Regions from separate parts of the Aerococcus sp. NPDC058936 genome, predicted to be linked through region 2. Evidence: predicted binding sites of a transcription regulator. Region 2 holds the regulator's gene; the other holds the start of a gene.
The links. The regulator Rex, encoded in region 2, represses fermentation and respiration genes when NADH is low (regulators of the CRP and FNR family bind a similar motif). The targets are predictions, from matches to a motif close to TTGTGAANTANTTCACAA.
Positions count from the first base shown of each region.

Region 1 (3,437 bases), on a different contig from region 2:
CGAAGGTGAATTCCCACAATACGGTAATAACGATAAACGTGCCGATGAGATCGGTGTTGATTTACTTAAAGCATTCATGACTAAAGTTAAGAAACATCCAACATACCGTGATGCTATCCATACAACATCAATCTTAACTATTACATCAAACGTTGTTTACGGTAAGAAAACTGGTAACACGCCAGACGGTCGTCGTGAAGGAGAGCCATTTGCTCCTGGAGCGAACCCGATGCACGGACGTGATACTCATGGGGCGTTAGCAAGTTTACTTTCAGTTGCTAAGATGCCTTACGAATATGCTTTAGATGGAATTTCAAATACATTCTCAATCATTCCAAAAGCATTAGGTAAAGATGAAGAAATTCAAAAAGATAACTTAGTGAATATGTTAGACGGATATATTAAAGAAGGTGGACACCACTTAAACGTTAACGTGTTTAACCGTGAAACGTTATTAGATGCGATGGATCACCCAGAAGAATATCCACAATTAACTATCCGTGTATCTGGTTATGCTGTAAACTTCATCAAATTAACTAGAGAGCAACAAATGGATGTTATTAACCGTACAATGCACAGTTCAATGTAATCACTTAAGTTTTAGATATCTTGTTGAAAGGGGGATATATCTTGTCAGAAGTTAAAACACCAATTATTGGGAACGTCCACTCGACTGAAAGTTTCGGATCAGTTGACGGACCAGGGATACGATTCATCTCTTTTATGCAAGGATGTCGTCTACGCTGTCAGTTTTGTCATAATCCGGATACTTGGAATAGGCGTGGGGGAACACCTTATACTCCGCAAGAATTATTCGATGAAGCCATACAATACCGATCTTTTTGGGGTAATAGCGGCGGAGTAACTGTAAGTGGGGGAGAACCTTTACTTCAAATCGAATTTCTGATTGAATATTTCAAAATTTGTAAAGCACATGGTGTCCACACAACGATTGATACGTGTGGCGCGCCCTTTACTTTAGAGGAACCATTCCGCTCACAATTTGAAGAACTGATGAAGTATACTGATCTGTTCTTATTTGATATTAAGCATATTGATCCAAAAGGTCATGTAAAATTAACAGGCGTGCGCAATGAGAATATCATGCAGATGGCTGAATTACTTTCAGAGTTGAATATACCTGTTTGGATTCGTCACGTACTTGTTCCAACGCGTACGGATTACGATGAGTATCTGATTCGATTAGGCGATTATGTTGAAACTTTATCAAATGTTCGCAAGTTCGAGGTGCTTCCATATCATAAACTAGGTGTCTACAAATATGAGGCACTTGGAATTAAATACCGTTTGGAAGGAGTCGAACCACCGACTGCAGAACGGGTCGAGAATGCTAAAAGATTGTTGAGAACAGAACGCTACAAAGGATATTTAGATGATTAAATAAAGCGACATAATTAAAGCGTAACACTTTAAAACAGTGTTGCGCTTTTTTATGTATTTCTAGCAAATATTAGCAGTTAAAGAATGGAAATATCAGTATCAATATCAATAAAACAATATCAATATTGTTATATAACAGAATCTTAAGTATGTTCATTTAATCACATAAATTGATTTACCATTGAATGAAACAGCATAGATAACTGTTACAACACCTGATAAAAATCTATTATATTAACATTTTTAACAAAAAACTTCTTTACTTTCGTTTGTGAAAAGAGTAACATGTAATCAAAGATAAAGAAAAGGGGAGCATAACAATGACGGAATTAATTGAAAAAGATGTTATCGGAAATGTTAATTACATGATTAATGGTTTAGTAGAAAAAGGTTTGGTTGCTTTAGAGGAATTCGATTATTTTAATCAAGAGCAAATTGATCACATTGTAGCGAAAGCTTCAGTTGCAGCTTTAGATCAACATGGTACTTTAGCAAGACATGCGGTTGAAGAAACTGGCCGTGGTGTATTTGAAGACAAGGCGACAAAGAACTTATTTGCTTGTGAGCACGTTGTAAATTACATGCGAGATATGAAGACAGTTGGTGTTATCAGTGATGATGAAGTGACGGGGATCACAGAAATTGCTGAACCTGTTGGAGTTATTTGCGCCATCACTCCGACAACGAATCCGACGTCGACAACTATTTTCAAAGCGCTCATCGCATTAAAAACTCGTAACCCAATCATTTTTTCATTTCACCCGGCAGCACTTGAGTCATCGGCTCACGCTGCTCAAATCGTTCGAGATGCAGCGATTGAAGCAGGTGCACCAGAAAACTGTGTACAGTGGATTACAGAACCATCGTTAGATGCAACGAATGCATTAATGAATCACGATGGGGTTGCGACAATCTTAGCCACTGGTGGAAATGCCATGGTTAAATCAGCTTACTCATGTGGTAAGCCAGCGTTAGGAGTTGGGGCAGGAAATGTGCCAGCTTACGTTGAAAAGACAGCAAACGTTAAGCAAGCAGCTTATGACATCGTATTAAGTAAATCATTCGATAACGGAATGGTATGTGCTTCTGAACAAGCCGCAATTGTTGATAAAGAAATCTATAAAGAATTTAAAGATGAATTAGTAAGCTATCATGCTTATATCGTAAATTCAAAAGAGAAAGCACTATTAGAGGAATTTTGTTTCGGTTCTAAAGCATTCAGTGAAAACTGTGCTGGCGCAAAATTAAATAGTGAAATTGTTGGGAAACCAGCGACATGGATTGCAGAACAAGCAGGTTTCACCGTTCCGGAAGAAACAAATATTCTAGTAGCAGAGGTGTCAGAAGTTGGACCAAACGAACCATTAACACGCGAAAAACTATCTCCAGTCTTAGCCTTATTGAAGTCAGAAACAACTGAAGATGGAATTCAAAAAGCTGCACAAATGGTTGAGTTCTTTGGATTAGGTCACTCAGCTGCGATTCATACACATAATCAAGAATTAGCGAATGAATTCGGCCGTCAAGTTAAAGCCATTCGAGTTATTTGGAACTCTCCTTCAACATTCGGGGGAATCGGAGATGTATACAATGCCTTCATCCCTTCATTAACTCTAGGTTGTGGATCATACGGACGCAACTCAGTTGGTGGAAACGTCGGAGCATTGAATTTACTTAACATTAAAACAGTAGGGAGACGACGCAATAACATGCAATGGTTTAAAGTACCTTCAAAAATTTATTTCGAACGTGACTCAATCAAATATTTAAAAACAATGGCTGATGTTGAACGCGTCATGATTGTTACGGATGAATCTATGATGAAACTCGGCTTTACGCAAAGAATTATCGACCAGCTTGAGGCACGTCAAAATAAAGTAAATTACCAAATCTTCCATAACGTTGAACCAGATCCAGATATAACAACCGTTAGAAGTGGTGCTGAAGCCATGGCTCAATTCCAACCCGATACAATTATCGCACTAGGTGGGGGATCTGTTATGGATGCAGCTAAAGTCATGTGGTTATTCTACGAA
Region 1 covers NZ_JBHYKZ010000001.1:36,107-39,543, forward strand. The annotation lists gene pflB (formate C-acetyltransferase) at 1-589, shown strand, start outside; gene pflA (pyruvate formate-lyase-activating protein) at 631-1,401, shown strand; gene adhE (bifunctional acetaldehyde-CoA/alcohol dehydrogenase) at 1,722-3,437, shown strand, end outside.
Region 1: adhE (bifunctional acetaldehyde-CoA/alcohol dehydrogenase) is a predicted target of Rex. The motif match lies at 1,671-1,688, and genes of this name have one in related genera.

Region 2 (3,437 bases):
TCAAGAAATTGTCATGTTTAAGTGCTAGTTTAGCCAATTCAAGACGGGCTTTTTCCCCACCAGAAAGGGTGGCAACGGACTTGGTCACGTCGTTTCCAGTAAATAGGAAAGATCCAAGAATGGTCCGAATATCCCGCTCCATCATCGTCGGATGTTCATCCCACAATTCGTGCAGGACATCCTTTTTCGAATTTAGATTCCCTAATTCCTGGTCATAGTAACCCATTTGTAGATGAGCGCCATAGTCGATGGTACCGCGTAGGGCAGGGATTTGTTTAATGATTGTTTTTAATAAAGTTGATTTTCCCACACCATTTGGCCCAACGATGGCAATGGCTTCTTGTTTCCGCAATTGGAAAGAAATGGGTTCAGCTAAAACATTGTCTGGACTATAACCAACCGCTAACTTATTGGCTTGTAAGACATCGTTCCCTGAAGGTTCAGCTACTGAAAACTGGATACGAGCTGATTTCTCATCGTTCAATGGCTTTTCAATCTTGGTCATTTTCTCTAACTGCCTACGACGGGATTGGGCCATCTTCGTGGTAGACGCGCGAACGATATTACGGGCTACATAGTCCTCTAATTTGGCAATCTCTTCTTGCTGTTTCTCGTAGGCCTTCATTTGCAGGGTGACACGCTGTACCCGTTCCTTCAAGTAGAAAGAGTAGTTCCCCTTGTAATAATGAATACCTTGGTGGGCCATTTCATAAGTTTCATTGGTCACAGCATCCAAGAAATACCGGTCATGGGACACGATTAATAAGGCGCCAGGGTATTTTGGTAGATAGTTCTCTAACCAAGTTAATGTCTCAATATCCAAGTGGTTAGTCGGCTCGTCGAGAATCAATAAGTCTTTCTTTTCTAGTAGGATTTTCGCTAAAGCCAGACGAGTTCGTTGGCCACCAGAAAGCGTCGAAATCTTACGGTCGTAGTCCTCATCAAAGAATTTGAAACCATGTAAGACCATCCGAATTTCTGATTCGTAACCATAAGCGTTAAAACGAATCAAGTCCTCTTGAAGTTTGTCATATCGGTTTAAGGCAGCTTCATAGGCTTCAGCATCTTGCATGAGCTCTTCGTCCGCCAAGGCTAGGGCCGCTGTTTCTGATTCTTCCAATAATTTAATAACGGGTTCAAAAACAGAAACCATTTCTTCATAAATAGTCCGGTCACCAGAAACCGCAGTGTGTTGGTCCATATAAGCAATAGTTGTCCCTTTAGTCAAGGACACTTGGCCATCATCAGGTGCTTCAATGTTGGCTAACATTTTTAATAATGTCGACTTACCGGCACCGTTGCGGCCAACTAGCGCAATTCGGCTGTTGTGTTGGATAGTCATTTGTACGTTTTCAAAAATTACTTCAACGCCATAGCGTCGAGATAGATTTGAACCTTGTAATATGATCATAATAGGCATGATCCTTTCATTTATAGTCTTAATCATTTTACCACAAAAAGATTTGAGCATTCGCTGGAAACTTTTTATAAAATATTGCATTTTTTAACATAGTTTAAAATTTAGTGAGTACGCACTCTTGTGTTAATTTCACAAACTTGGTATACTGTCTAAGAAATCATTTCAGAATAAGAAAGAGGACTGAACATGCGTAAAATACCCAAAGCAACAGCCAAAAGATTACCACTATACCATCGCTACCTGCGCGTATTCAAAAACATGGGGAAAACACGCGTTTCTTCAACAGAATTAAGTGAAGCAGTAAAAGTTGAAAGTGCAACGATTAGACGTGACTTTTCATACTTTGGGGCTTTAGGTAAACGTGGTTACGGCTACGATATCGATGCCTTATTAGAATTCTTTGGTAAGACTTTAAGCCAAGACCGTTTAACAACAGTAGCCCTTGTAGGGGTTGGTAACCTTGGTAATGCCTTATTAAACTACAACTTCAAGAAATCAAACAATATCCGTATTGGTGCAGCTTTCGATATCAACCAAGATATCATTGGAACAGTCCACAATGGGGTACCTGTTTATGACATGAAGGATTTAACAAAGCAATTGAAATTAATGGATATTGAAGTGGTCATTCTCTCGGTACCTGAAGCAGTTGCCCAAAATATGATTCCTGCATTAGAAGAAGCAGAAATTAAAGGTATCTTGAACTTTACGCCAGTGAGGTTAGATGTACCGGATAGCATCAGAGTGCAGGATGTAGACTTCACCAATGAATTACAAACATTGATCTACTTCATCTCAACAAATTCGTAATTACTTGTTAGTATATTATGCAATCATGTAAGCCTTTGACTTACTAAAATCATTTTCAACATAGGTCTCTGGTAGGCTTTCACTTTGCCTATTACGCCATCTAAGTCATGCTAGCTAAGCGCAAGTCTTGGGCATAGGTTGCAGGTATCGATTGTTAAAAACTTTATTTATGCCACACTTTGAGTTGGAAAGATTTATAGCAACGTAACCTGAGTGGCATTCTTGTTTGGCAATTTAGTTCTTGCTAATTAATGAATCAGTTGGATAAAATAGTCGCAAGATTCAAAAACTATATAAATAAACAAGCGAATAGGCCGAGATGTTTTTCTCTCGGCCTATTCTGTATGTTTTAAATCGCCTGAAAGTTTGTTAAGTTTCACATATGTGATCTAAAATGACGTTAAATACTTTGCAATTTTTATTAAAAATTGTTATTTTTCAGGTTGTTATTTAGATTTTAACTGCCGTACTATACCGATTGTTTTGAGTAAATCCATCATTTCATAGGCTGCAATACCGATGGCTAGGTATACTGCCCAATCCCAACCGGTATCTTCTACGCTACGAATGGCAAAGCTGAGCGCTAGAAAGATAAATAAGACTTTGAATAGTAATAGGAATATTACTGGTCCTTTTAATTTCAACAACTACATTCCTCTCTTCAAGATTAGTCTGACTTTGGTCAAAGTTAACCTTAGATTTCACTTACTAAAATTACCTTAATTTCCGCTTAAAATCAAGGTTTTCGACTTATAAAGGAAAATAGGTCAAAAAAAGTCAATCTTTCTCTTGCAATTCATATTTGAATGTTTTAATATAGGAAATGTAGAGGTTAGCAGTCGACTGAAGAGAGTGCTAATCTCTAAAAAACCAAGTAATTTAGCTTGGATTTGACAGATATTTTATATAAATGGAGGGACATGTAAATGATTAAACCATTAAACGGACGCGCAGTTGTGAGAGTTGAAGAGGCTAAAGAGCAAACAGTTTCAGGTATTGTGTTACCGTCAGCTGCCAAAGAAAAACAGCAAGTAGGTGTTGTTGAAGCAGTTGCTGAGAATACAGAAGATTTCACATCACAATTGAAAGAAGGCGACCGCGTTCTATTTGAAAAATATGCAGGTTCAACATTTGAATATGATGGTCAAGAATTATTAATTATTAAAGAAAGCGACATTATCGCAATTGTAGATTAGTCAATTTATCA
Region 2 covers NZ_JBHYKZ010000002.1:139,955-143,391, reverse strand. The annotation lists gene ACFW0C_RS02060 (ABC-F family ATP-binding cassette domain-containing protein) at 1-1,411, opposite strand, end outside; gene ACFW0C_RS02055 (redox-sensing transcriptional repressor Rex) at 1,607-2,230, shown strand; gene ACFW0C_RS02050 (hypothetical protein) at 2,677-2,877, opposite strand; gene ACFW0C_RS02045 (co-chaperone GroES) at 3,157-3,426, shown strand.